DNA from 3 places in the Agrobacterium tumefaciens genome. Region 2 is predicted to be linked to each of the others. Evidence: predicted binding sites of a transcription regulator. Region 2 holds the regulator's gene; each other region holds the start of a gene.
The links. Region 2 encodes LexA, which represses DNA repair genes until DNA is damaged. Its sites were predicted from a motif close to TGTTCNNNNTGTGTTCNG; they were not measured.
Positions count from the first base shown of each region.

Region 1: the regulator LexA is predicted to act here: its motif matches at 7,418-7,435, upstream of CFBP6623_RS01980 (PA0069 family radical SAM protein).
Region 3: the regulator LexA is predicted to act here: its motif matches at 5,525-5,542, upstream of ruvC (crossover junction endodeoxyribonuclease RuvC).

Region 1 is NZ_CP039903.1:395,872-406,301, reverse strand. It holds gene CFBP6623_RS02015 (hybrid-cluster NAD(P)-dependent oxidoreductase) at 1-938, opposite strand, end outside; gene CFBP6623_RS02010 (aromatic ring-hydroxylating oxygenase subunit alpha) at 946-2,190, opposite strand; gene CFBP6623_RS02005 (DUF6656 family protein) at 2,523-3,131, shown strand; gene CFBP6623_RS02000 (L-threonylcarbamoyladenylate synthase) at 3,192-4,169, shown strand; gene CFBP6623_RS01995 (FAD-binding oxidoreductase) at 4,219-5,649, shown strand; gene CFBP6623_RS01990 (glycoside hydrolase family 75 protein) at 5,722-6,582, opposite strand; gene CFBP6623_RS01985 (glycosyltransferase family 2 protein) at 6,743-7,261, opposite strand; gene CFBP6623_RS01980 (PA0069 family radical SAM protein) at 7,547-8,704, shown strand; gene CFBP6623_RS01975 (ribonuclease HII) at 9,157-9,810, shown strand; gene CFBP6623_RS01970 (SDR family NAD(P)-dependent oxidoreductase) at 9,985-10,430, opposite strand, start outside.
Region 2 is NZ_CP039903.1:1,097,590-1,108,019, reverse strand. It holds gene CFBP6623_RS05530 (hypothetical protein) at 1-5, opposite strand, end outside; gene CFBP6623_RS05525 (pyruvate dehydrogenase complex E1 component subunit beta) at 18-1,439, opposite strand; gene pdhA (pyruvate dehydrogenase (acetyl-transferring) E1 component subunit alpha) at 1,457-2,500, opposite strand; gene CFBP6623_RS05515 (FtsB family cell division protein) at 2,654-2,971, opposite strand; gene eno (phosphopyruvate hydratase) at 3,276-4,550, opposite strand; gene kdsA (3-deoxy-8-phosphooctulonate synthase) at 4,686-5,531, opposite strand; gene CFBP6623_RS05500 (VOC family protein) at 5,531-6,412, opposite strand; gene lexA (transcriptional repressor LexA) at 6,625-7,347, shown strand; gene CFBP6623_RS05490 (glutathione S-transferase family protein) at 7,760-8,437, shown strand; gene CFBP6623_RS05485 (ComEC/Rec2 family competence protein) at 8,457-10,430, opposite strand, start outside.
Region 3 is NZ_CP039904.1:768,503-778,932, reverse strand. It holds gene CFBP6623_RS18785 (MBL fold metallo-hydrolase) at 1-325, shown strand, start outside; gene CFBP6623_RS18780 (pyridoxamine 5'-phosphate oxidase family protein) at 390-893, opposite strand; gene CFBP6623_RS18775 (YebC/PmpR family DNA-binding transcriptional regulator) at 1,093-1,839, shown strand; gene CFBP6623_RS18770 (LLM class flavin-dependent oxidoreductase) at 1,895-2,896, opposite strand; gene CFBP6623_RS18765 (methyl-accepting chemotaxis protein) at 3,025-5,334, opposite strand; gene ruvC (crossover junction endodeoxyribonuclease RuvC) at 5,584-6,096, shown strand; gene ruvA (Holliday junction branch migration protein RuvA) at 6,126-6,743, shown strand; gene ruvB (Holliday junction branch migration DNA helicase RuvB) at 6,871-7,911, shown strand; gene CFBP6623_RS18745 (metallophosphoesterase) at 7,912-8,823, shown strand; gene CFBP6623_RS18740 (DinB family protein) at 8,944-9,525, shown strand; gene CFBP6623_RS18735 (NUDIX hydrolase) at 9,522-10,049, shown strand; gene CFBP6623_RS18730 (NUDIX hydrolase) at 10,046-10,430, shown strand, end outside.

The DNA of each region.
Region 1 (10,430 bases), 700 kb from region 2:
CCCGATTCGCAGGCCGCGCCGATGCGTACGCCGGCGGCGCGCGCCGTCATCAGAACCGTCTGGCCGGGCTGGCAGGCCATCTCTTTTCCGGAAAGCGTGAAGCCCACCATCGACAGCGCTTCACCGTCCACATCGGTGAGAACGCTCTCGCCGACCGTGACCGGGGCTGCGGGCGAGAAGCTTTCCTGATGGTAACGGCTCATGTCGAAGCCGGACGCGTCGAGCATGGAGCGGACGGCGGCCATGAAGGGCTCCGGCCCGCAGCAGAATACGGTGCGCTCCATGAAGTCAGGAGATAGAAGCGCGATCTTGGCCTTGTCGACCATGCCCTTCAGGCCGGACCAGAGATCGGTGCGGCCGCAGTTCTCGACGATGAAACCGAGCGACAGCTTCGGCATGAAGCGGGCGAGATATTCAAGCTCGTGGCGGAAGACGATATCGGACGGCGAGCGCGAGCAGTTGATGAAGGCGATGTCGCTCTGCGGAGCACGGTCGCTCATGTCGCGCACCATCGACATCATCGGCGTGACGCCGGAGCCTGCCGAGATGAACAGATATTTGTCACCGGGGTGGCGCACATAGGAGAAATCACCGAGCGGGCCGAGCGCCCGGATTTTCATGCCGGGCCTCAGATTATCGAACATCCAGCGCGTGCCGATGCTGTTGGCCTGCGCCTTGACCGTGACCGAAAGCGCATAGGGCCGTGACGGGCTGGAGGACAGTGTGTAGGTGCGATAGAGCGGCTCCTTGCCCACCGGCAGTTCCAGCGTGACGAACTGACCCGGCAGATACCGGAACCAGTTCTGATCTTCGGAGCGGAACAGGAATGTCATGACATCCTGTGTTTCGGGCGTCACCGAAATGCACTCCAGCAGCTGGAGCTTGTCGCTCCACGGCTTCATCTCGTCTATGTGCTTGTAGGTCACAACCATATTCATCTTCGCGTTACGCTACTGCCGAAAGCCGGGCCTTGTCGCCGGAAAGCCGGTCGATCATGAAATCGGAATACCAGTTGACGAACTGCATCACACCGCCCTCGTCTTCCATGGAATAAGGCCCAGGCTGGTAAGCAGGCGACCGGATGCCGAAGGCGTTTTCCTCGACGATGCGGCGGTCCTGATCGTTGGTTTCGTTCCAGACGTGGGTCAGGTCTTCCAGATCGTAGTCGACGCCTTCCACCGCGTCCTTGTGCACCAGCCATTTGGTGGTGACCATGGTCTCATTGGCATTGAGCGGCAGCACCCGGAAGGAAATGGTGTGGTCGCCGAGGAAGTGGTTCCAGGTCGTCGGATAATGGAACAGCAGCAACGCGCCGATATGGCTGATGCTGACATCCTCGGACAGCGGCCGGCGCACGGCGCGTTTGCCCGACATGGTGTAGCTTTCCGCCTCGCCGATCAGCGGCATGCGGGCGACGCGGAACTGGCCCTGCGGATCCATCTTGAAACGGCTCGGCAGGCCGGCGGCCTCGCAGCGCGCCCAGTGACCGCCGATCTCGGGATCGCTGGCGCCGCCATCCGTTCCCGTCACACTCGGGTTTTCGGGGTAAGTGCGGCAAAGTTCCGGGTGGTTGGCGGCGCAATGGTAGCACTCGCGGTTGTTTTCCCAGACCAGCTTCCAGTTGCCCTTTTCGATGATCGTGCTTTCATGCGCGACCTTGGCTTCCCAGATGCGGTGCGGGGCCATGTAGCTTTCGACTTCGGCCCGCATGGGCGCAAAATCCGCCGGCTGGTCGGCAAGGCAGATGAAGACGTAACCGGCAACTGTCTGGCAGGCGACCGGCTTCAGGCCGAATTCCGCCTTGTCGAACTCCTCGCCCATATGACGCGCGAACAGGAGCTTGCCATCCAGATCGTAGGTCCACTGGTGATAGGGACAGACGAGACGGGCGGACTGGCCCTTATGGGCGGAGCAGACGCGGGAACCACGATGGCGACAGGAATTGTGAAGGGCGCGGATCTCGCCGTCGCGTCCACGGACGATGACGACGGAATAGGAACCGACCTGCACGGTGAAATAATTGCCGGATTTGGGCACTTCGCAATCATGGCCGACAAACAGCCAGTCGCGATACCAGATGGTTTCCATATCCAGCTTGAAATAATCCTGGTCCGTGTAGAAGGGCTGTTCCAGGCTGAAGCCCTCGCGGCGGTTCTTCAGCTGGCGCAATACGGTATCACGCAATTCCATGGCCAAATCCTCGATCAAACCGCCCTGCCCGGCACCATTTACCGGGCTGCGGAAGCATGATCACATCTAAACACCGGCGGTCATTTGCAGCAGCACAGACAGCGACATCGGCTTCCGCATTGGCGACAAATTGCGACATCAGCAAATGCCTGCCATAGCCCATTCCGCTGCGAAATCCGGCAGCTACTTGGTGAACAAAACCACGTCGCAATATGACGCATCATATTGCGCGATTGCCTCTCCACCCATCAGAAAACAGGGGGTGCGACGCAACGGAGTATTAACGCGAACTAAATTATCTTGCCGCATCGACAGCAACGAGGGCGTTCCTGGTGGAGAAGGCGACACGCATACGTTATTTCGATGCGGCCAGACATTCGATCATGCCGATACGGTCGAAGACCGCGCATTCGGATTTTCTGCGCACCGGCCGGATCAGCCGTTATGAAGAACGCTGGTTGCCGCGGGAGCGTGTCTATTACAGCCATGAGGAGGTGGCGGCGATGACCGGGCGCAAGCTCGAGGCCGCCGCCGATGCCACCCATAGCCGCCTCAACACCTTTCACCAGTCTATCCGTTTTCCCAAGATGGTCTCCCACCATCTGCTCAACGACCGGCCGCATCTCGGCTATTGTCATGTCACGGCGGCGAAAACCAGTTTCGACGCTGAACGCCACGTGCTGTGGTCCTTCTATTTCGCGAATTTTTTCGCCGAACTGAGCGGTGAAGAGAACTTCTTCGAAAATATCGATGCACGTTATTCCCGGATGTATTTTGCCGTCGCCATCAATGCGCTTCCCGACAAGGAATTCGCAGTCGATACCTCCTTCCATCGCGGCGGCCTGCTGTTCCAGACCCATGACCCGCGCGTGGCGCTGAAAAATGTGCTGCTGCTCGGCGCGCGCTCGGAGGAGATGCGCAGGATCATCAAGGCGATATAAACGATAGCGCTTTCCATCCCGGCCAGAAATACGCTATTGAGCGCGCTGAAAGGCAGCATCATGGCGCGTCATATCAACATCGAAAATGAGCGGGAAACCGCGTTGCAGGCCGCCGTAGCGGAGCTTGCGGACGGCCAGCCCATCGCCCTGCCGACGGAAACCGTCTACGGCCTTGCCGCCGATGCGACCAATCCGGCGGCCATCACCCGCATTTACGAGACGAAAGGCCGGCCGCAGTTCAATCCGTTGATCTGCCATGTGGCCGATATTGCCATGGCCGAACGTTATGCGGTTTTGGACCCCATTTCGCTGAAGCTTGCGCAGGCCTTCTGGCCCGGCCCGCTGACGCTGGTTCTGCCGCTGAGACCGGAAAGCGGCATTCATTCGCTTGCGACGGCCGGGCTTGATACGGTCGGCATCCGCGTGCCGCAGGGTTTTGCCGGTGATCTGATCCGCCGGTTCGACAGGCCGCTGGCCGCCCCCAGCGCCAATAGTTCCGGCAAGATCAGCCCGACAAGTGCCGCCCATGTGGAGGCCGATCTCGGCCGGAAGATCAATCTCATTCTCGATGGCGGGGCCGCCTCGGTCGGCGTCGAATCCACCATCGTCAAGGTGGAAGAGGATGGTCGCGTACGGCTGCTTCGCCCCGGCGGCATCGTCACCGAGGACATAGAGACCATTGCCGGCCTGCGGCTGGAACGGCCCGAAAAAGCCTCTGCCGCCATTGAAGCGCCCGGGATGCTGGCGTCGCACTATGCGCCCGGTGCATCCGTGCGCCTCGGCGCCACATCTGTTTTGCCGAACGAAGCGCTGATCCGTTTCGGCAGCGTCACCATTAAGGGTGAAGAAGCGGCCCGCGCTGTTTTCGATCTCAGCCCCGCCGGCAATCTTGCCGAGGCCGCCGCCAATCTGTTCGATTATCTCAAAGCCGCCGATGCGACCGGCGCGAACACCATCGCCATCACCGCCATTCCCACACATGGTCTCGGAGAGGCGATCAACGACCGCCTTTCCCGCGCCGCCGCACCGAGAGGCTGACGGCACTTAACCCTTTTTCGCCCATGCTTCAAAAGACAGCGAGACACCCATGACCGCCATCCCCTCCTCCGACATCCTCGACCGCTTCACCGCCATTGTCGGCGAGAAAAATGCGGTGCGCGACCCGGCGGAAATGGCGCTGCGTCTGGTGGAAAATCGCGGGCTTTATCGCGGCGCCTCGCCGCTGCTCGTCAAACCCGGTTCGGTCGAAGAAGTTGCCGCCATCCTGAAGCTCGCCAGCGAGACCGGCACACCAATCGTGCCGCAGACCGGCAATACCGGCCTTGTCGGCGGCCAGACACCCCGGGCGGAAGGCACCGACATCATCCTGTCGCTGGAGCGCATGAACCGCATCCGCGATATTGATCCGGTCGCCAATGTCATCGTCGCCGATGCCGGCTGCATTCTCGATGACATCCACAAGGCAGCGGAGACGGTGGAACGGATGTTCCCGCTGTCGCTCGGCTCGCAAGGCTCCTGCCGCATCGGTGGCAATCTCGCCACCAATGCCGGCGGCACGGCTGTTCTCGCCTATGGCAATATGCGCCAGCTCTGCCTCGGGCTTGAAGTCGTCCTGCCAACCGGCGAAATCTGGAACGGGCTGCGCCGGCTGAAAAAAGACAATACGGGTTACGATCTGCGCGATCTCTTCATCGGTTCGGAAGGCACGCTCGGCGTCATCACCGGCGCGGTGCTGAAGCTGTTCCCGAAGCCGCTCGGCCATCAGGTGGCTTTTGCCGGGCTCGGCTCCACCGAAGACGCATTGAAGCTGTTCGAAATGGCCTCGAACCTCTGCGGTACGGCGCTGACCGGTTTCGAACTCATGCCGCACATCGGCGTCGAATTCACTACGAAACATATTCCCGGTGTGCGCGACCCGCTGCAAACGCCCCATGACTGGTACGCGCTCATCGATATCTCCACCTCCGATTCGGCGGAGACAGCCGAGACGATGATGCAATCGCTGCTGGAGCGCGGTTTTGAGGCAGGGTTCGTTCAGGATGCGGTGATCGCGGCGTCAGAAGCCCAGCGACAGGCGCTGTGGCACATGCGTGAAAGCATGTCGGATGCGCAAAAGCCGGAAGGTGGCTCGATCAAGCATGACGTTTCCGTTCCGGTCTCGAAAATTCCGGAATTCATGGCGACCGCGGAAAAGGCGGTGATTGCCGCTATTCCCGGCGCCCGCGTCTGCGCCTTCGGCCATCTTGGCGATGGCAACATCCACTACAATATTTCCCAGCCTGTTGGTGCCGACAAGGCCGAATTTCTTGGTCGCTGGCGAGACATGAACGAGATCGTCCATGGTATCGTGCTGACGCTCGGCGGCTCCATTTCCGCCGAACATGGCATTGGCCAGCTGAAACGCGACGAGTTGGCCGCCATTCGGCCCGGCATCGAAATGGACCTGATGCGGCGCATCAAGCACGCCTTTGACCCGGCCGGCATCATGAACCCCGGCAAGGTGCTTGCCGCTGGCTAGGTTGGGCTTTCAGGAAGACTGATGCGGGCGGTTTTGGCCGCCCGCTTTTCGTGACGACAGGGCCGGCTCAAACTAACGGGCGCATTCGATCAATTTCTGAAGACCGCCCCAATTGTCGAAATGCGTTTTTCCCATTGCCGCAATTTCAGCCCGCCATTTTTTAGCATCAACGGTCGGATGGGACGTCTTTCCGGGAAACACCACCGTAATAACCGGGATCGGATCTTTATTTTTGCGTTCGTCGGCAATGCCCGATTTCGCTCTCAGAACGCCACCCTTGTTCACCAGCGGATTGTTGCCGATATCCTGGTGGAAGCGCACGGAGGCCTCACCGAGTTTGCCGCCGTCACCATAAACCCCGTACGCGAAGCGCTTGGTCGCCGGGCGATAGACCACGGCGATATCGCCGTCCTTCACGCCATATTTCCTCACGAAGCTGCTGGACAAAACAACATAGGGAATTTCGGTGGCATCGACCCAGTGCCTCTGTGTTCCTGCCGGTCCATCCGGAACCGAAACAGTCGTTTCGGTGATAAAAGCCTTGCCGGGCAAGGGATCGCCAGCTTTTTGAATTATCGGCTTATTGTTCTCATCCTTCGAAAAGCCGAAAATTCTGACCTTCGAATAATCACCCGTGGCAACGGCTTTCTTCCAGGCATTCTGGCACTTTTTTTGCCATCCCTTGGGATCCGTATCGGGTGTTGAACCCACGGCCGTCATGCCGTCGCAGGTATAAGACAGCCCCTCCCCATTCACGAGATAAGAGTTGGGCGCCCCATCGGCATCGACCTTGAGTTCCTTTGTGGAAAAAACGACACCTCCCGTTCCACACATGGCCTGAGACAAGGCTGTCGTTGGCAGCGCCAATAGTGTGGCAGCGCAAAAGACAGCGTGCATCCTGGAAGAATTCGACCTGAAAAATCCGTATGACATGCAACCCTCCCCCTACAAAACATGTATAGGTTGCATTTATTCATGCAGAAGTCGAGTCCAGTCTTATTCAGGGACAGAATCGGGTGTCTCCCCGGCATTTCAGCCCGCTTAAATCTTCAATTTTTCAAAATTAGTCTTCAAGCAGCTTCAGGATTACGGGCTAGCCCGACGGCCGGGCGGTCCAGGCGGGAAGCAGCTCCGCATTCAGGCGGCGCGGCTTTTGCGCATGGACGAACTGCGTCAGGCCCATGCCGGATTTCGCAATCGCCACCGCATGTTTCTTCGGCATCAGGTAACCATATTCCAGCGGCGGCGGACGGCGAATGATTCGGCTGAAGAATGGACGCTTGTGGTAACGGGAGGGCGAAAACCGCGCCGGCTCCGCACATATCGTCACATATTCCAATATTTCCTCAATCCAGCCGCTTTGCGGCCGCGCACCTGGCTCCACCAGCAATATCCACTGTCCGCGTGCAGAGCGCATGACATCTTCAATGTCCCATTGCCCATAAAAGCGGCAGCCGGCGGCATCGGCGACACGCGACGATCCATCGCGCGAGCCGTGATCGAGGATCACCACATCGCTTACAAGCCCTTCCACGGCACCGGTTACAAGCGCAGACAAGGTATGCGCCAGCTCCGGTTCCTGATCCCGGCATTCCATTATGACTGTCAACATATGCATAGCTCTAACGCATCGCACAATAAATTGCCACTATGCCCTTCACGGTAAAATCTGCCATTCGCAGTGCGGATCGGCACCCCGCTTCGCGGCGAAATCACTCCCCCAACCTTTCCCTGCATGGATGTGGACAAAGATCAGTTCTGCGCTTTTTGTTCTTGTATTGTTCTCATTTTTGCGTTAGGAATTTAATCATCGAAGAGGTGATGAAAGCCTGTTTGAACGGAAACGGTTTAGGGTGTTTGGCGGGCCTTCAGGCGCGCGGCGCTCGGGAGCATCCAGATGAGAAACCATACGCTTTCGGGGCAGGCTGCCTTCCAGCCGAGCCATATGCCAGATATTGCCAACGCGCTGGCCGATGCATCGGGCCTACGGATCGAGATCGACCGTCGTCGCGGCCGTGGCGCCGGGATCAATCCGGACGGACGCTTCGAGGCCCTGCAGCGCGAGGTTTTCGACGATGGCTGGCAGACGCTCGAAGACATGCCGGAATTCCGCACCGAGGTGCAGGTGGAAAAGCCGCGCAGCATCATCACCCGCAACGAATCGCCCGATATCCCGTTCGACCGCTCCATCAACCCCTATCGCGGCTGCGAACATGGATGCATCTATTGTTTCGCAAGACCTACGCACAGCTATATGGGTCTTTCGGCCGGGCTGGATTTCGAATCGAAGCTGTTTGCCAAGCCGGATGCGGCGAAGCTTCTGGAACGCGAGCTGGCAAAACCGGGTTACAAGCCGCGGGTGATCGCCATCGGCACCAATACCGACCCTTATCAGCCAATCGAGCGTGAATGGCGCATCATGCGGCAGATACTGGAAGTGCTGGCCAAGGCCGACCATCCCGTCGCCATCGTCACCAAATCGGCGCTGATCAAGCGGGATATCGCCATTCTGGCGCCCATGGCCAAAAAGGGTCTCGCCAAGGTCGGCATTTCCGTGACGACGCTGGATCGCAAGCTCTCGCGCAACATGGAGCCACGCGCCGCCACGCCGGAGAAGCGTCTGGAAGCGGTCAAGGCGCTGACGGAGGCGGGTATTCCGGTTGCCGTGATGATGGCGCCTGTCATCCCGGCACTCAACGATCATGAAATCGAACGGATTCTGGAAGCCGGCAAGGCAGCCGGTGCGACCGAAGCGTCTTACGTGCTGCTGCGCCTGCCGCTGGAGGTGAGCCCGCTCTTCCGCGACTGGCTGCTGCGCAACTATCCGGACCGCTACCGTCACGTCATGTCACTGGTGCGCTCCATGCGCGACGGCAAGGATTATGATGCGGAGTTCGGAAAACGCATGAAGGGCGCCGGTCCTTACGCCTGGCAGATCGGCAGGCGTTTCGAGATGGCGACGAAGCGGCTTGGCCTCATCCGCCGCGGCATTCATCTGCGCGACGATCTCTTCGTGCCGCCGGGCGGTGCGGGGGTGCAATTGTCGCTGCTTTGAGAAGCAAAGGCAGGAAGTGGCTTGGGGTGATGAATGTCCGAAATACACTCAACCTCATCCTCGGGCTCGACCCGGGGATCCATCGTTCGACGGGTTGTGGATCCTCGGGTCGAGCCCGAGGATGACGTCGAGTTTGAAGGATAGGTCGTCAATAATTTGAGGCTCGGCAAGCCGAAAATAGATTGAATCCAAAACGATAAGGAGCAACCACCTCGTCTCGTTGCTCTCGACGAAATGCCCGGCGGGTTTTCCCTGGTCCGCCGGTCATCGCCCCCCGGAACCGCCGCCTCGCGTGCGATCGCTTTTCCTCCGCCGCCCCGCTGGAGGATAGAAGGTCATGATGACCTCAAGGGCATAGTGAGCCACGCCCCCCTCGACCCGGCTCACCCTGCCTGTCATCGCCCGCCTCCGGGGGCTTGCAGGAGATCGGGTGTGTGTGCAAGTTTCGCCGCATGAAACGCCGTACACCACCCGATTCTCCTGCCCTCTTCGATCTTGCCGATACCGGCCCGGATTTTTCCTTCGAGCTTGAGGCAAAAAAGAATGGTCTCTGGCCCGTGGCAGGCACGGATGAAGCAGGCCGCGGGCCGCTTGCCGGCCCAGTCGTTGCGGCAGCCGTCATTCTCGATCCGGACAATATTCCCAAGGGTATGGACGATTCCAAGAAGTTGACGAGGCTGAAGCGGGAAAGCCTCTTCGTACAGATCATGGAAACATCGATCGTATCGGTTGCGTCCTCCGGCCCCGGCCTGATCGACAGCATGAATATCCTGCGCGCCAGCCTCGACGCCATGCGCCGCGCCGTGCTCGGCCTCGAAACCTGCCCCGCCCTTGTGCTCGCCGACGGTCGCGACAGGCCGCCCGGCATCACCTGCGAAGCCAAAGCCGTCATCAAGGGCGATTCCCGCTCCCTCTCCATCGCCGCCGCCTCGATCGTCGCCAAGGTGACCCGCGACCGGATGATGGAACGCGCCGGTGCAGTGCATTCGTCCTATGGCTTCGAAGGCCATGCCGGTTACGGCACACCGGCCCATCTTCGCGCCATCGAAAGCCACGGCCCCTGCCCGCTGCACAGGATGAGTTTCCGGCCCCTGAAGCGGGATTGATTGCGTCGTCCACTCGTCGTAATCGGACGATTTTTAGCCCCATGGCGCTCCAATACCTTGCGGATGACGCCCCGTGATAGCGCAACGCCAAGACTGCATGGGGAAAGCTCGCCGGTTGACACTTTCGGCGAGCATGCAGACTAGATGACCGCACTGGGGATATCGCAAGTTCTTTCAGAGATCGTAGCGGAAGCCAGTAATACGCTCCAGATCATTGAACAGCTCTCGTGCTGCGGCCGGATCATCGGCGTAAGGTGCCGTCGTCGTTTCCTTGGGACTTCCACGTAACTCAAACAGTGCACTTGGGCCATAGTAGCCGCCGGGGCGAGCATTCGGCAGCGTTGCAGCCATTAGGGTCGGCCAGGCGCCATGCGCTGCATCTTGCAGCAATGGATAGGTGAGAATGCCTGCGATCTTCGTACTTAGAGTCGTGGCGGCGAAAAGATTCGTCCGGGCGCCGCCCGGATGGGCTATTGTGGAAAGCAGGCGGCTGCCAGCACGTTTCTGCAGTTCACGGGCAAACAAGATGTTAGCGAGCTTGGTTCTGGCATAGACCTGCATCGGAGCATATTTTGCCTTGGCCTCAAAGTCGGTGATCGGACCGGGCTTGAACATCTTGT
Region 2 (10,430 bases):
CTCAAAATCATCTCCCCTTATTTGTAGCAGACGGTTTTGACGGCCTGAACGACTTCATCGACGTTGGGCAGAGCCAGCTTTTCGAGGTTTGCCGCGTAAGGCATCGGAACGTCCTTGCCGGCAATCGTCAGGATCGGCGCATCGAGATAATCGAAAGCGGCGCGCATGACCTGGTTGGCAACGAAGTCACCGACCGATGACTGCGGGAAACCTTCCTCGACCGTGACCAGGCGACCGGTCTTCTTGACCGATTCGATGACGGTGGGCAGATCCATCGGACGGATGGTGCGCAGATCGATCAGTTCGACATCGATGCCAAGCTTTTCGAGTTCCGCAACCGCCTTTATCGCATAGGTCATGCCGATACCGAAGGAAACGATGGTTGCATCCTTGCCCTTGCGATGAATGCGCGCCTTGCCGATCGGCAGCACGAAATCATCGAGCTTCGGCACTTCGAAGCTCTGACCGTAGAGAATTTCGTTCTCAAGGAAGATGACCGGGTTCGGATCGCGGATAGCTGCTTTCAGCAGGCCCTTGGCATCGGCTGCCGTGTAAGGCATGACGACCTTGAGGCCTGGAATATGGCTGTACCATGCGGCGTAACATTGCGAATGCTGCGCGCCAACGCGGGCAGCAGCACCGGACGGACCGCGGAACACCATCGGCGCGCCCATCTGGCCGCCCGACATGTAAAGCGTCTTTGCCGCCGAGTTGACGATCTGGTCGATCGCCTGCATGGCGAAGTTGAAGGTCATGAATTCGACGATAGGCCGCAGGCCCGTCATCGCAGCACCGACGCCGATACCCGCAAAACCATGCTCGGTGATCGGGGTGTCGATGACGCGGCGCTCACCGAATTCCTGCAGCAGACCTTGGGTGATCTTGTAGGCGCCCTGATATTCGGCGACTTCTTCACCCATGACGAAGACTTTTTCGTCGGCGCGCATTTCTTCGGCCATGGCGTCGCGCAGCGCTTCACGCACCGTCGTCATCACCATTTCCGTACCTGCCGGAATGTCAGGATCGGCTGCGACTTCGATCTTCGGTGCTGCCGGAACCTTGGCGGCTTCCTTGGCAGCGCTCGGCTCTTCGGCAGCTTCGCGGGTCTTGCCGCCGGCCGCATCAGAACCGGAATTTGCGGCTTCGGCTTTCGGCTCTTCTTTCTTCACGGAGGAAGAAATGTCGTCGGCGCTTTCGCCGTCCTGAAGAAGCACGGCAATAGCCGTGTTGACCTTGACGCCTTCGGTGCCGGCATCGATCAGCAGCTTACCGATCACGCCTTCATCCACAGCTTCCACTTCCATGGTCGCCTTGTCGGTCTCGATTTCGGCAATCACGTCGCCGGATGTGACCTTGTCGCCTTCCTTTTTAAGCCATTTGGAAAGCGTGCCTTCCTCCATGGTCGGGGAAAGGGCGGGCATAAGAATTTCTACTGGCATGGGGTTCCCTTTCCCGATCAGAGCAGAATGTCGGTGTAAAGCTCGGATGCATCCGGCTCTGGGTCGTTCTGGGCAAAGTCGGCGCTGTCGGCGACGATATCACGGACATCCTTGTCGATGGCCTTGAGTTCGTCTTCGCTTGCCCAGCCCTGCTCCAGAAGCCGCGCCTTGACCTGCTCGATCGGGTCATGTTCGGAGCGCATCTTCTGCACTTCGTCCTTGGAACGGTATTTCGCCGGGTCGGACATGGAGTGACCACGGTAACGGTAGGTCAGCATTTCCAGGATGATCGGACCCTTGCCGGAGCGGCAATATTCCAGCGCCTGATCGGCGGCGGCCTTGACGGCGCGCACATCCATGCCATCCACCTGAATACCGGGAATGCCGAAAGACTGGCCGCGCAGCGAATAATTCGACTGGGCGGTGGCGCGGGCGGTCGAGGTGCCCATCGCATAACGGTTGTTTTCAACGATATAGATGATCGGCAGTTTCCAGAGAGCAGCCATGTTGAAGCTCTCATAGACCTGGCCCTGGTTGGCGGCGCCATCACCGAAATAGGTCACGGAAACATTGTCGTTGCCACGATAACGGTTGGCGAAGGCAAGACCGGTTCCAAGCGAAACCTGTGCGCCGACGATGCCGTGGCCGCCATAAAAATGCTTCTCCTTGGAGAACATGTGCATGGAGCCGCCCTTGCCCTTCGACAGGCCGCCCTTGCGGCCGGTCAGTTCGGCCATGACGCCACGGGCGCTCATGCCGAGAGCCAGCATGTGGCCATGGTCACGATAGGCGGTGATGACCTGATCACCCTCCTTCTGCGACATCTGCATGCCGACGACGACGGCCTCCTGGCCAATGTAGAGGTGACAGAAGCCACCGATAAAGCCCATGCCGTAGAGCTGGCCGGCCTTTTCTTCGAAACGGCGGATGAGCAGCATTTCACGATAAGCGTGAAGTTCGTCTTCCTTCGAGAAGTCCGGGCTGTTCTTGCCGGTGAATTCGGTTGCAGCCTTTGCCGTGGTCTTGCGGCCGGATACGGTCGCTGGTTTTCGCGGCGCCATTCATCCCTCCCTGAGTTGCCGTTTGAATGGATAGATTGGCGCGTACCATATGCAAGAAAATGCCATGCAGCAATGCTTTAAACGCATGGCACATATTCACGCTAAGATGCTGTGAATAAATCACAAATGTTAAATTAACCTGATTTCGGTTAATTAGAAATATGTGTTCATGATGACGATTTCGTCCGTGCGGGACATATTCAGCTGGTAACGGGAAATTTCATCGATCATGTCCCGCTCCAGCGAGCCGTCACTCAGCAATTCCACCTGCCGCTCCAGCGCTACACGCGCCTGCGTCAGCTTTGCAAGCTCTGCGGTTCTGGCGATACGCTGCCGCTCCAGCCGCTCCGTCGCCTGAAGGCCGAAGTCGCCATGGATGGAATGATAGCCGAAATAGGAAAGAAAAGCGATCGTGATGGCCGGAACGATCAAACGGCCGAATCGTCTCTTTTTATGATGTCTGGTCCACATGCCGCAGAGAAGCCTTAAAACGCATAACCTTGAGTCTCGAGACTAAAGCGGATTGTTTAACTATCCGTTGACCTTAAATTGCGATCGGCAAATGGGCATAAAAAAAGCCCGCCGGAGGACGGGCTGGATTTGCCGGGAGACCCGCCCCTCTCCGCAATCATCTTCGCCCTTGAGGCGAAGATCCATAAGCGGACCGGAGTGGATCCTCGGGTCGAGCCCGAGGATGACGTCTCATCTGTTGACAGGTATTTCACCAACCTTAGCCCGCCAGACAGCGGGCCACATATTCAAACCTGAACGCGAATTACCCGCGCAGGATCGAACGGCCGGCATAAGCAGCCTGCGGGCCGAGCATTTCCTCGATGCGGATCAGCTGGTTGTACTTTGCGAGCCGGTCGGAACGGGCAAGCGAGCCGGTCTTGATCTGACCGCAGTTCGTCGCGACGGCGAGATCGGCGATCGTGGAATCTTCCGTCTCACCCGAACGGTGCGACATGACGGCGGTGTAACCGGCCTTGTGCGCGGTCTCGACCGCATCCAGCGTCTCGGAAAGCGAACCGATCTGGTTGACCTTGACGAGAATGGAGTTTGCGACCCCCATCTTGATGCCATCGCGAAGGCGGGCGGAGTTGGTGACGAAGAGATCGTCGCCGACCAACTGGCACTTGTTGCCAACGAGATCGGTCAGAGCCTTCCAGCCGTCCCAGTCGTCTTCAGCCATGCCGTCTTCGACGGAGATGATCGGATACTTGGCAACGAGTTCGGCGAGATATTCCGCCATTGCGCCGGGCTCCAGCGTACGGCCTTCACCTTCAAGCACGTATTTTCCGTTCTTGAAGAATTCGGTCGAGGCACAGTCGAGGCCGATATACATGTCTTCGCCCGGACGATAACCGGCCTTTTCGATCGACTTCATGATGAAATCGAGCGCAGCCGGCGCGCTTTCGAGACCCGGTGCAAAACCGCCCTCATCGCCGACATTGGTGTTGTGGCCCTGTGCGGACAGTTCTTTTTTCAGCGTATGGAACACTTCCGAGCCCATGCGCACGGCTTCGCGGATGTTTTCCGCGCCAACCGGCAGGATCATGAATTCCTGAAAGTCGATCGGGTTGTCGGCATGTGCGCCGCCATTGATGATGTTCATCATCGGAACCGGCAGCAGATGCGCGTTCGGGCCACCGACATAACGGTAAAGCGGCAGACCGGAGGCTTCGGCAGCAGCCTTGGCGACAGCGAGAGACACACCGAGGATGGCGTTGGCGCCGATGCGCGACTTGTTCGGCGTACCGTCAAGCGCGATCATCGTCTGGTCGATCTGGATCTGGTTTTCAGCGTCGAAACCGCCGATAGCGTCGAAGATTTCCGTATTGACGGCTTCAACCGCCTTTTCCACGCCCTTGCCGAGATAACGCTTGCCGCCATCGCGCAGCTCAACCGCCTCGTGTGCGCCTGTCGAGGCGCCGGAGGGAACGGCCGCACGGCCCATGGAGCCGTCTTCGAGGTAAACATCGACTTCAACGGTCGGGTTGCCGCGGCTGTCGAGAATTTCGCGCGCGATGATATCGGTAATGGCAGTCATGGTCTCTCCCTTGGGAATGGAACAGATATTTTCCGTCGCCTGTCTTAGACGATGGCGAAGAAATTACAATGACGGCGGGCGGCAGAAACAGAGCGCCCGCCATTAAAATCGATTGGCACGAGTAGCACCCGTTTCTTACGCTTTCGTGATGGCGTCGAAGGCCAGAAGCTTTTCCAGCAGTTTCGGCATGTCCTTCAGATGCACCATGTTGGGGCCGTCGGAAGGCGCATTGTCCGGGTCCTCGTGGGTCTCGATGAAAAGGCCAGCGATACCAACCGCCACTGCCGCTCGCGAAAGCGTCTCGACGAATTCGCGCTGGCCGCCGGTGGAGCCGCCCTGCCCGCCCGGCTGCTGCACGGAATGGGTGGCGTCAAAGACAACAGGCGCGCCGAGCGAGGCCATGATCGGCAGCGAGCGCATGTCGGAGACCAGCGTGTTGTAACCGAAGGACGCACCGCGCTCGCATAAAAGCACATTCGGGTTGCCGCTTTCATTCAGCTTGGCCAGCACGTTTCTCATGTCCCAGGGCGCCAGAAACTGGCCCTTCTTGACGTTGATGACGCGGCCGGTTTTCGCGGCGGCGACGAGAAGATCGGTCTGGCGACTGAGGAATGCAGGAATCTGCAGCACATCCACCACTTCGGACACAATGGCGCATTGTTCCTCGGTGTGAATGTCGGTCAGGACCGGGAAGCCGTATTCCTTCTTGAGATCGGCGAAAACCTGCATCGCACTGTCAAGGCCTATGCCGCGCTTGCCGGAAAGCGAGGTGCGGTTCGCCTTGTCGAAGGAGGATTTGTAAACGAGGCCTATTCCAAGCTTGTCGCAAAGCTCCTTCAGCACACCCGCAATCATGAAGGCATGTTCACGGCTTTCCATCTGGCAGGGGCCGGCAATCAGCGAAAAACGCTCGGTATTGGAAAAGGAAACCTTGCTGGCGCCATCGCCGGCGGTGACTTTGAGATTGTTCGTAACGCTCATTATTTTTCCTCGAAGGCGAAGGCAACACCCTGACCGGGCGCTGCGGGCACCACCAGCCGGCCGCCCGCTTCTGCGCTGGACACGCCATTAGCAGCAAGTGCCGCCTGTGTCACGGCAAGATCGCGAACGGAAAAGACGACGCCTGCGCCGCGCAATCCGCCACCGCCCTCCTCGGGAACACTAAAGGCCAGTCCGTCAAAGACCGGCTTCCGCGTCAATCTTATGCGGGTATTGCCGGTTGCGAAAACCATATCTCCATCCGGAGACATCTTGCCGTCGCAGCCAAACACAGTTTCGATCAGCTGCACGGCATTCGCATCACCACCGGAAAACAGCACGATCTCGCTGAGGCCGGAAACGCCGTTGGCATGGCGTTCCAGCGCCGCGCGGTCGCCCGGCAGGGCCTGCAACCGCTGACAGCTGAACAGAAAGAAATCCGCCGCGGAACCACTGGCTGCAAAAGCCAGCCGAAAAGCCGCCTCGCTCTGCGAACCATCCGGCATTTTGACTGGCCGCGAAAATTCAAAGACATTTCCGGCCGAGAGGCCTGAGGCTACGAATCGGTCGAGATCGCCAAGAGCGTCCTGCGTTGCAGCGACCAGTGCGGAAAAACCCTCCCCTCCGGCATGTTTCCGGAAGGCCTGATCCCGCCCGGTAAACACATCTTTCCGGCCAATCGAGGCATTATATTTAGCCGGATCAGCAATCACGAGAGGCTCCAGATACGTGCCGTCGGCGAAAAAAACGCAGGCATTCTGCGTGCCAAACGGGTGAAGAGCCGCTGGCGCTACTGTAAATCCCAGGTTTCCAAGGCGATTTTCTGCGACGTCGATGTGCTCGACAGGCAGTACGAGATGGTCGATGCGGTACGGTTTCGTCATTTCCCTGCTTCCTGCTGTCGCATGCGGCATGGCCATGCCGGAACAGTTAGGACGGCAGAAAAGCACAATTTCGTGCTTTCAGGCAAATCATCAAAACAACAGATAGCAGCTTCACGAAATTTTAGGGGATTGCGGAACACATATGGAACATATAGTGTTCGTTCTGTATTTGTTTCGCGACTTCAACGACGATTCTCAAGGGTGTTTTCCTCATGCTCACGCGCAAACAGCAGGAATTGCTTCTCTTCATTCATGAACGAATGAAAGAGTCCGGCGTGCCGCCCTCCTTCGATGAAATGAAGGACGCACTCGATCTTGCTTCCAAATCCGGCATCCACCGGCTGATTACCGCCCTCGAAGAGCGCGGCTTTATTCGCCGGCTACCTAACAGGGCGCGGGCGCTGGAAGTCATCAAGCTGCCGGAGGCCTATGCGCCGGGTGCCAGGCCGCAGCGCGGCTTTTCTCCAAGCGTCATCGAAGGCAGCCTCGGAAAGCCGAAGGCGCCAGAACCCCCACCGGCGCCCAAGGCGCCCGCCAACGATCTCGGCGGCGCGGTCACCGTTCCGGTCATGGGTCGCATCGCCGCCGGCGTGCCGATTTCCGCCATTCAGAACAATACGCATGATGTTGCCGTGCCGGTTGACATGCTGGGTTCGGGTGAACATTACGCGCTCGAAGTTAAGGGCGATTCGATGATCGAGGCCGGGATTTTCGACGGTGATACCGTCATCATCCGCAACAGCAATACCGCCAATCCGGGCGATATCGTCGTGGCATTGGTGGATGACGAGGAAGCGACGCTGAAGCGTTTCCGCCGCAAGGGCGCTTCCATCGCGCTGGAAGCGGCCAACCCCGCTTATGAAACCCGTATCTTCGGGCCTGATCGGGTAAAAATTCAGGGCAAGCTGGTCGGACTTATACGCCGTTACCATTGATCTGATTTAACCGTCATCCTCTCAAGACAGGCGTCGTCATGAGATGGCTCCTGTCGAAGATGACGGCAATTCCGGAATTCGGCTGACCATGCGAGTGTCGGGCAATCTTATGCTTCCAGCAGACAGTTGCATTCTGTCTGGTAAAGATCAGTTCCAGTTTCATATGGATATCGTTGTTACGGCCTTGCCCCCGGCCTGTTGCCACCACTGCGTCATATGCCGTGGACATCTGGTTGCGTGAGTTCGTTTACGCTGGGGGATGCGGCTGGCCTGGCGCTGCCACCGAATGGTGATACTCGGTGCAAAGCCCCCGTCATTCATCAACGCGACTTATGGGTGCCATGGATTATTTTCGGTATTCCATCATGCCCCGACAGGTATAGAAATGCGCGTCATATCCGGGAGATAAGCCATGTACGATCTTTACATCGCCAACAAGAACTACTCCTCATGGTCGCTGCGGCCGTGGGTGTTGATGCGCACGCTCGGTATCGCCTTTGATGAGAGACTTGTTCCGTTTGGCGAAGGTGTCGCCTTTTCCAGCTTTTCGCCGACCGGCAAGGTGCCCTGCCTTGTCGATGATGGCGTGACGATATGGGAAACGCTGTCGATCGCCGAATATCTCGCAGAACGGCACCAGGGCGTCTGGGCGAGCGACAAGCAGGCGCGGGCATGGTCGCGTTCGGCGGCGAGCGAAATGCATGCCGGCTTTTCCTCACTGCGCAATCTTTATCCCATGTCGGTCGGTATTCGGGTCAAGCCGAAGGGTGGCGATGCCGGGCTTGCGGCAGACATAAAGCGCATCGATGCGTTATGGAGCGAAGGTCTGACAAAATTCGGCGGTCCCTATCTTGCCGGTCAGAAATTCACGGCGGTCGATGCTTTTTTCTGCCCCGTGGCGTTCCGTTTCCAGACCTATGGCGCCGATCTTTCACCTGCGGCAAAAGCCTATTGCGATCGGCTGCTCACCCTGCCCGCCATGCGTGAGTGGTATGAGGCCGGAGTGAAGGAGATCTGGCGCGATGCGGCGCATGAACAGGAAATCAGCGGCATTGGCGCATTGACTGACGATCTGCGCGTGAAGGTCTGAATATCACTGCTGACGGCGTTTATTGCGATGCCGTCAGCAACTGCCTGACCGGTTCCGGCACCTCGTATTCGAAGCGGTCGCTTTTCCAGTCGTAGTAGCGGTGCTCGCTCCATGGCCTGTTCGCCCCGGCAATTGCTGCGCGTAGTCGTCCGACCACCCCCGGCTGATTATTGCCGGCGAAGCCTATTTCTACCGAGCCAATGCGCCGCAATATATCGCGGTTGAGTAGAAGTGCTCCTGAGCGGCATTGTGAAAACGAGGTCCTGCGGGAAACGACGACAATATCGGCGATATCGCAGGCTTTTCCGGCAAACCGGCCATCTTCCAGAACGACGATCCACTCCCCGCTCCTGGCGCGCGCCACGCACCATATGCCTTTGCTGCAGGTGAAGACGCCGGGTTGCGCATCTTTCAGCGCTGCCGTCATCTGCCGCATCACCGCCCTCATCTCCTCCGGCGTAAGTTTTGATTTTGCGGTCAAGCCTACACTGGTTACTGCGGCATGCGCTTTAAGAATGACCGGTGGCACAGGCTGTTCCGGCAACAGGAGTGCTCTTTGCCACTGGCCGTATACGAAGCCCTGTGGTCGCGTTTTTGTCGTATAGGCCTTGCCGTCTTCCAGCAGCGCCACCAACTCACCCTCCTCGTGAATGAGCAAATCCGGGACATCGCGATAGGCCACGGCCGCCGACAGGCCGAAGGCGGAGACAAGAAGCGGAATACCAAGCAATGCAAGCCGGCTGCGCAGCAAGGTGAGCAGCAGGAAGCCAGCGGAGCCGAGGCCAATGAACCACTCATGTGGCCGCCCCGTCGCCGCGCTGCCGCCCCAGGACGCCACTTCATTGGCGACTTCGATGACGAGCGCCATGCCATAGCCCATGATCTTCAGGAATGGCGCATCCAACCCGAACGGCATCAGCAGCATGGCGAGCAGGCCAAAGGGCATGACGATCAGCGACATCAGCGGCATGGCGGCCAGATTGGCGAAAAGTCCATAGGTGGTGACACGGTGAAAATGCTCTGCCGAATAGATCGCCGTCGAAAGTCCGCCAATCAACGATGTGGTGATGACGCCGCCAATGACGGTGCCTGCCATCTGTGCCGCCGTCATCCATACCGGTCTGCGTCCGATCAACAGTCGCTCGTGATCGCTGCGCCGGCGGCCCCACCAGGCATAGGTGGATACGAGCGCGATGGTCGCGGCAAACGACATCTGGAAACTCGGCCCCATGATTTCCGAAGGCGAAAAGCCGAGGATGATGAGAGCCGAAATAGCCACATTGCGGAGGCTGAGCGACGGCTGATCAAAAAGGACCGCGATCAGCATCACCGACATCATCAGCCAGGCACGCTCAGCGGAGACGGCGAAACCGGAAATCAGGTAATAGGCGAGCGTCATCAAGAGCGCCGCGAAAGCCGAAATCTTCTTGACGGGCCAGCGCTGAGCAAAGGCAGGAAACAGGCTGAAGGTCAGCCTCAACCCCACAAAGAATATGCCTGCGGCGAGCGCCATGTTCAGCCCGGATATGGCGACGATATGGGCAAGGCCGGAAAGCCTCAATGCTTCCATCGTGGGTGCCGAGATCGCCTGTCTCTCATCGGTGATAATGGAGGCGGCGAAGGCTCCGGCGTCACCGCCAATGGTGTTGCGGATGCGCTCTGCAATGGCGCTGCGCAGGCCATAAAGCCGCATATCCGCCCATTCCAGCCAACGCGTTTCGCCTTTCATGTCTCCCTTTGGTGATATCAGCGCCTGCGGCGGCTTGTAGAAAAATCCGGTCGCACCTATGCCTTTGAAATAGGAAGCGAAGGCAAAGTCGTTCAGACCCGGCAAGGCTGGACCGGAAGGTGGCGACAGCCGGGCTTTGCCTTGAATGGTCGCGCCAAGTGCGACCGGCTCACCTCCGCCACGGGAAAGCAGCGAAATTCTCGTCGGCGGGCGCGACAATGCCGGCGCTTCGGTCGCAGCCAGCTGAATAACATATCGCCAGGA
Region 3 (10,430 bases), on a different replicon from region 2:
AGTTGCAGGACTATGCATAGGCCATCTCGGCCACCTGCATCACGAATTGACGGATACGCATTATGCCGAAATAGGCCGCCTGGATGTGCTGATGGTTCCGGTGGATGGCGGCCTGACCATGGGGGCCGACAGCATGAGCCGAGTGGTGAAACGCCTGCGCTCCGCGCTGATCCTGCCGATGCACCGCACCGGGCCGCCGCTCGAGCAGTTTCTGACAATGTTTGGTGAAAGTTTCCAGATTGCCTATGCCGCCGATCCGGTGATCCGCGTTTCAATGAGAAACCTTCCCCGCCAACCGCAGATACTGGTGCCGAAAGGCATGTAGCAGGCGGTGGGCGAGGAAGGCCGGGGGAGCCCGGAAAATCAGGAGCTAGAACCAGGCAAAGGTGTCAGGCGAAGGTGAGGTGCTGGCGGACGCCGACGTCAGGTGTCTTGTCATCCGACATGTTGGCCTTGGCGATTTCCCAGCCGAATTTCAGCGTGCTGTCGGTTGACGCCCAGATGTCGGCATCATCGACGTGAAGCGCAAGCATCGTCAGCTGCGGATCGGTCTTACCATGTTCGAACCAGGCGGCAGTGACGGAATTCCAGTATTCGTCGATCTTCGCCCGGTCGTCACGCGCTTCCAGAATGCCGGAAAGGCAGGCGTGGTAATCATGGTCCTTGCCGACGAGGCAGAAGTGCGCACGCGAACCTGACTTCAGCGATTTTACGAGATCGGTGTCTTTTTTGGAGAAAAACCAGATGGTGTTGGTCTTCGGGTCAGCATGAGGCGCCATGGGCTGCATGTGGTTGTGCAGTCCTTCCAGACCGAGCATGCCGGCATGGACGGAATTGATCTCGTCCCAAAGCTGGCGGGCCGGGGCTTCTCTTGCTTCAGTCAGGCTGATCATGTGTTTTCTCCTTCCGGTCTGTTTTGCTGCGACGGCGAGAAATCCATGCCCTCATGTGCCGCGTTCATGATCAAAACGAGAAGCGGATAAATCAGTTCCTTCTATTGTTGACGGAAGAGAAAGCGCTTGCGGGGTTGAACGGCGGGCGTATCGCACTTATAAGGCCCGCAATCTCCAAATTAAGACAATCAGGTTTTCCATGGCTGGTCATTCACAGTTCAAGAACATCATGCACCGCAAGGGCAAGCAGGACTCCGTACGGTCCAAAATGTTTTCCAAGCTTGCGCGTGAAATCACCGTTGCGGCAAAGGCGGGCATGCCCGACCCGAACATGAACGCGCGCCTGCGTCTGGCAATCCAGAACGCCAAGGCCCAGTCCATGCCGAAGGACAATATCGAGCGCGCGATCAAGAAAGCTTCCGGTGCAGACAGCGAAAACTACGACGAAGTCCGTTACGAGGGTTACGGCCCGGGTGGCGTTGCCGTCGTCGTCGAGGCCCTGACCGACAACCGCAACCGCACCGCCTCCAACGTGCGCTCCATCTTCACCAAGGCCGGTGGCGCGCTGGGTGAAACGGGCTCCGTTTCCTTCTCCTTCGACCGCGTTGGCGAAATCACCTATAAGGTCGAAGTCGGCGATGCCGACAAGGTCATGGAAGCGGCCATCGAAGCGGGCGCCGACGATGTCGAATCCTCCGAAGACGGCCACACCATCATCTGCGGTTTCGAAGCGATGAACGAGGTTTCCAAGGCGCTGGAAGGCGTGCTTGGCGAAGCCGAAAGCGTCAAGGCCATCTGGAAGCCGCAGAACACGGTGCCGGTGGATGAAGAAAAGGCGCAGTCGCTGATGAAGCTCATCGACAATCTCGAAGACGATGACGACGTGCAGAGCGTCTATTCCAACTTCGAGGTTTCCGAAGAAATTCTCGCCAAGCTCTCCGCCTGACGCTTCAGATTTAATAAAAAGCCCCGGTAGCTCTCTCGCTCCGGGGCTTTTTTATTCAGGCCGCCTTCCTGATGGAACTCCGCACATCGGCGAAAATTTCCACGGAACGCAGCCGTTTTTCGATGTCATGGATCGGCATCGATACGATCAGTTCGTCTGCCTGCGTTTCGGCAAGGAAACCACCGAGATGACGCTCGATCGTTTCGGGCGAGCCGACGGCGGCGAAACGCAATGTATGCTCCACCGAGAAACGCTCCATCTCGTTCCAGTAACCGTCCATGCTGTGCACCGGCTTCGGGAACGGGGTGCGGACATTGCGGCGCAGATTGACGAATTGCTGCTGGGACGAGGTGAAGAGATGTTGCGCCTCCTCATCCGTATCCGCGCCGACACCCATCACACCCACCATCACATAGGGCTTGTCCAGCACTTCGGAGGGCTGGAAGCGCTCGCGATAGATATGGATCGCCTCCATCAGCATGTCAGGGGCAAAATGTGACGCGAAGGAATAGGGCAGGCCAAGTGCCGCGGCGAGATGCGCGCTGTATGTGCTGGAGCCGAGCAGCCAGAGCGGCACGTTGGAATTCATGCCCGGCACGGCGAGGATCGCCTGGTCTTGCTGTGGCGGGCCGAGGTAACGCTGCAGTTCGATGATATCCTGCGGGAAGTTTTCCGCACCGGCATCGAGGTTGCGGCGCAGTGCCCGTGCCGTGCGCATATCGGTTCCGGGCGCGCGGCCAAGACCGAGATCGACGCGGCCGGGCAGGAGCGCCGCTAGCGTGCCGAACTGCTCGGCGATGACGAGAGGGGAATGGTTGGGCAGCATAATGCCGCCGGAGCCGACACGGATATGTTTCGTGGCCGCCCCCACATGGGCGATGACGAGCGATGTCGCAGCACTGGCAATGCCCGGCATGCCGTGGTGTTCCGCCAGCCAGATGCGGTTATAGCCGTGGTCTTCGGCCTTGATTGCCATGCGGCGGGAATTTTCAAGCGCCGTGCTGACGCTCTCGCCTTCGCCGATGGGCGAAAGGTCGAGAATGGAAAAGGGGATCATCCGACGCTCCTGCGTAAATTCAAATCTTTGCTGCGGATGTAAGGCGCGTGTCCCGATTTACCATAGAAGTCGCATAGAATTGATGGATGGTTCAAAAAAATTGGGGCCTCCGAAGAGGCCCCCTTAACTCAGCCGGCCCGCCGGAGTTGACGGGTTTTGCCCTGTCCTGCTGCTTGCCCGTCAGTGGCCAGCACGAATTGTCCGAGCCTGCCGTCCATCTCTCCCGCTTCGGAGGCGAGGTTATGAATGGCGGCTGTCGTTTCCTCCACCATGGCGGCATTTTGCTGCGTCATGGTGTCGAGGCTGGTGACGGTGCCATTGATTTCCGCAAGCGTTTGCGCTTCCTCGCGGGTCGATTCCATGATCTCCTCGATGCGGGAGCTGATGGTCTGTACATGCTTGCCGATGCCGGTGAGCGAAGCGCCTGCCTTTTCGACTAAGACAACACCTGCGGAAACCTCGTCGGTGGAGCGTTTCAGCAGGCTGGAGATTTCCTTGGCAGCGGCGGCCGAACGCTGCGCCAGTTCACGCACTTCCTGTGCCACAACCGCAAACCCCCTGCCGGCGTCGCCCGCGCGGGCGGCTTCCACACCCGCATTCAATGCGAGAAGGTTCGTCTGGAAAGCGATTTCATCGATGACGCCAATGATCTGGTTGATCTGGCGCGATGAGGTCTGGATCGCCTCCATGGCGGCGATGGTCTGCTCCATCACGCGGCTGGATGCCGTCGCCTCCGTGCTCGCGTCATGGGCGATCCGCGTCGCCTGTTCGGCACGTTCGATCTGGTCGCGGACGGCCACGGTGATGGCCTTGATGGCGCTTGCCGTCTCGGTAATGGAGGCCGCCTGCCGCTCGGTGCGCTCTGCCAGCTGGTCGGCACCCACCCGCATTTCTTCGGAACCGCCACGAACGGCTGTGGAATTGCCGCCGATGGCCTGCATGGTTTCGCTCAGCCGGGCAAGCGCCGTATTGAAGTTGTGGCGCAGGCTTTCGAGATCGTCGGGGAATGCGGTGTCGATACGATAGGCAAGATTGCCGTTCGCCAGCCGGTCCAGACCTTCGTCCAGAGACTGCACGACCATTTGCAGGGTTCCGGCCTCGGCCTCCCGTTGCGCAAGATGTGCGCGGCGGGCTGTTTCGGCTTCCTCCCGGGTGCGTGATGCGGTCTCTTCCATCTCCCGCTGCAGAATAAGTTTTTCACGGAAACTGCCGAGCGCACGCGCCATGCGGCCGATCTCGTCCTTCCGGTCCTGATTGCCGATCTCCGCATCAAGACGCCCTGCCGCCACTTCGCCGGTCAGCCCGGCGAGCTTTTCCAGCGGGGCGAACAGGCGCCGTGCGAAAAAGGCCGTCGCCGCACACATGGCGGCCAGAACGCAAAGGCCGATTACGGCAAGTGTGCCGGCAATCGAGATGGAACCCGCGTTTAGCTCGCTGCGCAACATGCTTTCGACGGCGAGATATTTTTCACCTGCAAAGGAGAAGGGGCGGGCATAGGCATTGGCCTCGCCATCCGGGCGGTCGATCTTGGCAATCGTCATGCCGGCGGCGTTCAGCGCCTGTCCATGGAAACCGTAGATTGCCGGGTCGAGGCCGATGAGCTTTTCGCCCTGCTCGCCCAGAACCTTGCCATCCGCCGAAATGATTGCCGATTGTTCGGAACTGCCGGCCGCGATGCCCTTTGCGAGTATCTGGCTGAACACGTCCTCCTTGACGCGGAAGAGGACGATGCCCTTGAAGGCACCGAATTTGACGACCGGAACGCCGAAATAAATACCGGCCTCTTTTGTTGCCGTGTCTATGCGCAGGCCGGAGAAACTGGTTTGCGCCATGTCGTTGACGGCTTTTTCGGCATTCGCGCCACCGCGTGCAAATGCTGCGCCGAGACCGCTTTCCGCCCAGACGCCGCCGGTCACGGTTTCCGCAAAGGCCGTTCCCTTCAGGTAAGAGTAATAAACCGTGCCGGCCGGATCGATGAAAAGGACGTCGCTGAACGGCGTTCCCTGCAAATATCCGCCGATATCCGTCTGGGTCTTTTCATGGGTCGAATAATAAAAGCCGCTTGGGCTTTCCGGCTTGATCAGCTTTTCCTTTTCACCGAAGGGATTTTCCTTGACGAAGACACGCTGCAGTTCCGCCTTCGCGTCACCGGAATTCTTTTGTACGGTTGCCCAGCCGCTGCGCATGGAAACAACAGCCATTTGCAGTGCTTCGATCTTGGCGATGGAGTCCGCCTGCGTCTTCAGCTGTTCAAGGCGTTCTTGAAGCATGTCGCCACGGAAGACGAGAATGCTCTCCATAGATTTCGACGCCTGTTCTTCGAGAACGCCACTGCTGCTTTGATAACCGAGAAGGGTCAGAGCCCCGGTGGAGATTGCCATCAGCGCCAGGAAAATCACCAGCACTTTGGTGGATATGGAATGAAAACGATTCAGCATGGCCGAAGCAGCCCCCAATGCCGGATCAGTTCCCGCGCCACGCATGGATGGCGCCATCGGACGGCTGATATGGCGAAAATATTGTGCTGCGGATCATCATGTCCGCAGCTCCCCTTTTGTTGGTTTTGTGGGGGAACAATGCGGTACGCGGTTTAAGCAGAGGTAAATGCTGCATTGCAAATTTGAGCAATGTTGTCGTTTTGTTCACTTATCGCTGGCAGGATCGCAGCCGGAAAGATAAGGTAACTCATGCAAAAGACGATTCGAATCATCGGCATCGACCCCGGACTGCGGCGCACCGGCTGGGGTGTCATCGACACCCTTGGCAACAGCCTGCGGTTTGTCGCTTCCGGCACGGTAACGTCGGATGGTGATATGGACCTCGCCTCCCGGCTCTGCCAGTTGCATGACGGGCTGGCGGACATCGTGCACAGCCACCAGCCCGATGAAGCGGCGGTGGAGCAGACTTTCGTGAACAAGGATGCGGTTGCCACGCTGAAACTCGGCCAGGCGCGCGGCATTGCGATGCTGGTTCCGGCACGGGCGGGATTGCCGGTCTTCGAATATGCGCCGAACGCTGTGAAGAAGGCGGTCATCGGCGTCGGGCACGGCGAAAAGCAGCAAATTCACATGATGCTGAAAATCCTGATGCCGAAGGCCGAATTCAAGGGTAACGATGCAGCGGACGCGCTCGCCATCGCCATCTGCCACGCCCATAATCGCGGCGGTGACAGGATGCGGCGGCTCCTGGCGGCCGGTTGAATATAAGGTCTCATTGAGCGGGCGGCATCATGATCGGAAAACTGAAGGGCAGCATCGAGGAAATCGGCGCGGATTACGTGCTGGTGGATGTGCACGGCGTCTGTTACGTCGCCTATTGTTCGGCGCGCACACTGTCGAAAATCGGCTCCGTCGGGGAGGCGGTGGTGCTGTTCATCGAAACCTACGTGCGTGAGGACCAGCTGAAGCTCTTCGGCTTTCTCTCGGCGCTGGAGCGGGAATGGTTCAACCTGTTGCAGAGCGTGCAGGGGGTTGGTTCGAAAGTGGCTTTGGCCGTCCTTTCCACGCTGTCGCCCTCCGAGCTTGCCAATGCCATCGCGCTTCAGGACAAGGTAATGATTTCGCGTGCGCCCGGCGTGGGGCCGAAAGTGGCGGTTCGCCTCGTGACGGAACTTCGCAACAAGGCGCCCGCTTTCGCCGGGGATGCTTCGGCGTCCATCGGGCTCAAGCAGGAGCTTGGGGAAGGCGTTGCTTCCGCGCCGGTTGCCGACGCAGTCTCCGCGCTCACCAATCTCGGCTATTCGCGTGATCAGGCCGCCAATGCCGTTGCCGCCGCGCTGAAGAATGGCGGCGAGGGCGGGGACAGCGCCAAGCTGATCCGGCTCGGGCTGAAAGAGCTTTCGCGGTAAGAATGGCTGGTAAGCGGGCGTGTAGCCCATACATATCCTGAATTTCGTGAAGCGCGTTGTTGCGATACTCATGATATAGCGGCGGCAGTTACCTGATGAATTCGGCTATAACAATGGAATGCCCTGAATGAGCGATGCGGAGAGACTGATTACCCCGGAAAAGCGCGGCGAGGATATCGACACCACGCTGCGTCCGCAGTCGCTGGACGATTTTACCGGCCAGGCAGAAGCCCGCGCCAATCTCAAGGTATTTATTGAAGCCGCCAAGAACCGGGGCGAGGCGCTTGATCACGTACTGTTCGTCGGCCCGCCCGGCCTCGGCAAGACGACGCTGGCGCAAATCATGGCCAAGGAGCTTGGCGTCAACTTCAAGTCCACATCAGGGCCGGTCATTGCCAAGGCAGGCGATCTTGCCGCGCTTCTCACCAATCTCGAGGAGCGCGATGTTCTGTTCATCGATGAAATCCACCGTCTAAACCCCGCTGTGGAGGAAATTCTCTATCCGGCGATGGAGGATTTCCAGCTCGATCTCATCATCGGCGAGGGACCGGCGGCGCGCTCGGTGAAGATCGATCTTTCCAAATTCACCCTTGTTGCCGCAACGACCCGTCTCGGCCTGCTGACGACGCCGCTGCGCGACCGTTTTGGCATTCCTGTCCGGCTGGCTTTCTACACGGTCGACGAACTGGAACTGATCGTTCGGCGCGGCGCACGGCTTATGGGCCTCAATATGACCGATGAAGGCGCGCGCGAGGTGGCAAGGCGTGCACGTGGCACGCCGCGTATCGCCGGGCGGCTATTGCGCCGCGTGCGTGATTTCGCCGAGGTGGCGCGGGCGGAAGCCGTTACCCGCGAGATCGCCGACGAGGCTTTGACACGGCTTCTGGTCGATAAAATGGGTCTCGACCAGCTGGATATGCGCTATCTCACCATGATCGCCGTCAATTTCGGCGGCGGCCCTGTCGGCATCGAAACCATCGCTGCTGGCCTGTCGGAGCCGCGCGATGCCATCGAGGACATCATCGAACCCTATATGATCCAGCAGGGCTTTATCCAGCGCACACCGCGCGGGCGTATTCTGACCGGGACGGCCTGGAAACATCTGGGAATGCAGCCGCCTAAGGATCTTGAGGCGGCGCAGTTCCGGCTGACGCTGGAGGAGGATTGATTGATTTCCCGCCGCGCCTTTCTGAGGGTTCTTGGGGGTGGCTTTGCGGGTGCCATGGCGCTCGGTTCCTATGCTTTCGGCTTCGAACCGCTCCTTCGGCTTAACGTTACCCGTTATGCGTTGACGCCGCCCGGCTGGCCGCCGGGTCTCAAACTACGGCTGGTGGTGCTTGCTGATATTCACGCCTGCGAGCCTTGGATGTCTGCTGCCCGGATTACTGCCATTTGCAATCATGCCAACAGTCTCGGCGGCGACGTAGTATTGCTGCTTGGTGACTATACCGCTGGTATGAATCTCGTGACGAGCTATGTCCATTCGAGAGATTGGTCGAAGGCTCTTGCGGTATTGAAGGCACCCCTCGGTGTTCATGCGATCATGGGTAATCATGACTGGTGGGAAGACCGGTCGGCGCAGAAAGCCGGTGGCGGTGAAACGTTCGGTCACAAGGCGCTTGCCGATGTTGGCATTGCCGTCTACGGCAATCGTGTCTTGCGGCTGGAAAAGAATGGCCAAGGCTTCTGGATCGCAGGGCTGGAGGACCAGCTTGCATTGTTGCCGGGCAAAAAATGGGATCGCCAAACCATGCGCGGACTCGACGATCTCGACGGTACGCTCATGCAGGTGACGGATGAAGCACCGGTTATCCTTATGGCGCATGAACCGGATGTTTTTCCCAAAGTGCCGTCCCGTGTGGCGTTAACATTGTCCGGGCATACCCATGGCGGACAAATACGGTTTTTGGGACGTTCGCCCGTGGTACCGTCGCGCTACGGCAATCGCTATGCTTACGGACATGTGGTCGAGGACGGTCGCAACCTGATTATCTCGGGCGGCCTTGGTTGCTCCATCGCGCCCGTCCGCTTTGGCGTTCCACCGGAAATCGTGGTCGTTGATCTTGGATCATCCGTCTGAGCTTTTCTGAGCCGCTCGACGATCGACCAGAAAGACGGCGCAAAAGTTCTAAAAAAGCAGATCGGAGCTTGAACGCGTCGATTGAAAACGCCGATATTCGGCGTCAATGGAGGAATCCATATGCCTTACGATCCGCTGCGGATATTCCGCAAACTCTCGCGCAACAACCGCCTAGCCAATTTCCGGCTGCATCAAGCCTGTCTTCAGCTTTCGCAGGAGGAGTTTATCGCTCGTCGTGTCAGCTTCTTTCCAACGCTCCGCGCCACGCTGAACCACATCTACACCGTCGACCGATTCTATATCGATGCCCTCCAGGGCGGGACGCTCGGTCTGGCGGCCTTTGCCACAGAGGAGCCCTTCGCCACGATGCTGGCGCTGCGGAGCGCCCAGATGGAACTGGACGAGGTGCTGATCGCCTTTGTCGACGGGCTCGATGAAGACGGTCTTGCCGCAACCGTCAATATCCATCGCGGCACGCGCATCCAGCAGGATCGCTGCGACGATATCCTGTCGCATCTCTTTCAGCACCAGACGCATCATCGGGGGCAGGCGCATGCCATGTTGTCCGGCACCACGATCAAGCCGCCGCAACTGGATGAATTCATTGTGGGCGATGACGCAAAGGTGAGAAAAGAAGAGATGGATGCGTTAGGGTGGAGGGAAACCGATTTGATGTTTCCAGCCCGCAGGTCCGGACAATGACGCACGATAACAAGACGCAGGACACCCGCATCCGCATGAAGTTCAAGCCGAAACGCATTTTCCAGATGCGTGTCGCAGGGCTGGCGTTTCGTGATGGACACGTGCTGGTGCACCGGGCATCGCATGAAAAATTCTGGACCTTTCCGGGTGGCCGCGCCGAAATGGGCGAGCGCTCCGAGGAAACGCTGGCGCGCGAAATGGTGGAGGAGCTTGGCGTCGAGGCCAAGGTGGGGCGGCTTTTATGGGCGGTTGAGAATTTTTTCCACTACGAGGGCAAGGACTGGCACGAACTCGGTTTCTATTACCTGATGGACTTGCCGGAGACGCTGGCTTTCCATCCCACCGCGATCATCCATCGCGTTCAGGACGGCGATAACGAACTCGAATTCCGCTGGGTCGCGGCAACCCGGCAGGCATTGACGGAGCTTGATATTCCGCCCTATTTCATCGCCGACGAAATAGAACACCTGCCTAAGACGACGAGACATCTCGTCTGGCATGACGGCGATCTGGACGATAAATGACTTCTGCCCCCGAACGCCACATGATCCGGCTGGACCGGAAACCGCAGCTTTTCAGCATGCGCGTCGCGGCGCTTATTTTTCAGAACGACCATATTCTCGTCCAGCGCGGCACCAAGGGCAGTTATTGGGCCTTGCCGGGCGGACGGGCGGAAATAGGCGAAAGCTCGCAGGAAACCATCATCCGCGAGATCGGCGAGGAGCTTGATCGGGATTGTACCGTTGAGCGCCTCCTCTGGTCGGCCGAGAATTTTTTCGCCTATGGCGATTATGCGGCGCATGAGCTGGCATTTTATTATCTGGTTTCGCTTCGCCAGGCCTTTCCTTTCCATGGTAGCGATATCGTGCACCGGGTGCTGGATGGCGTCGAGGTAGAGTTCCGCT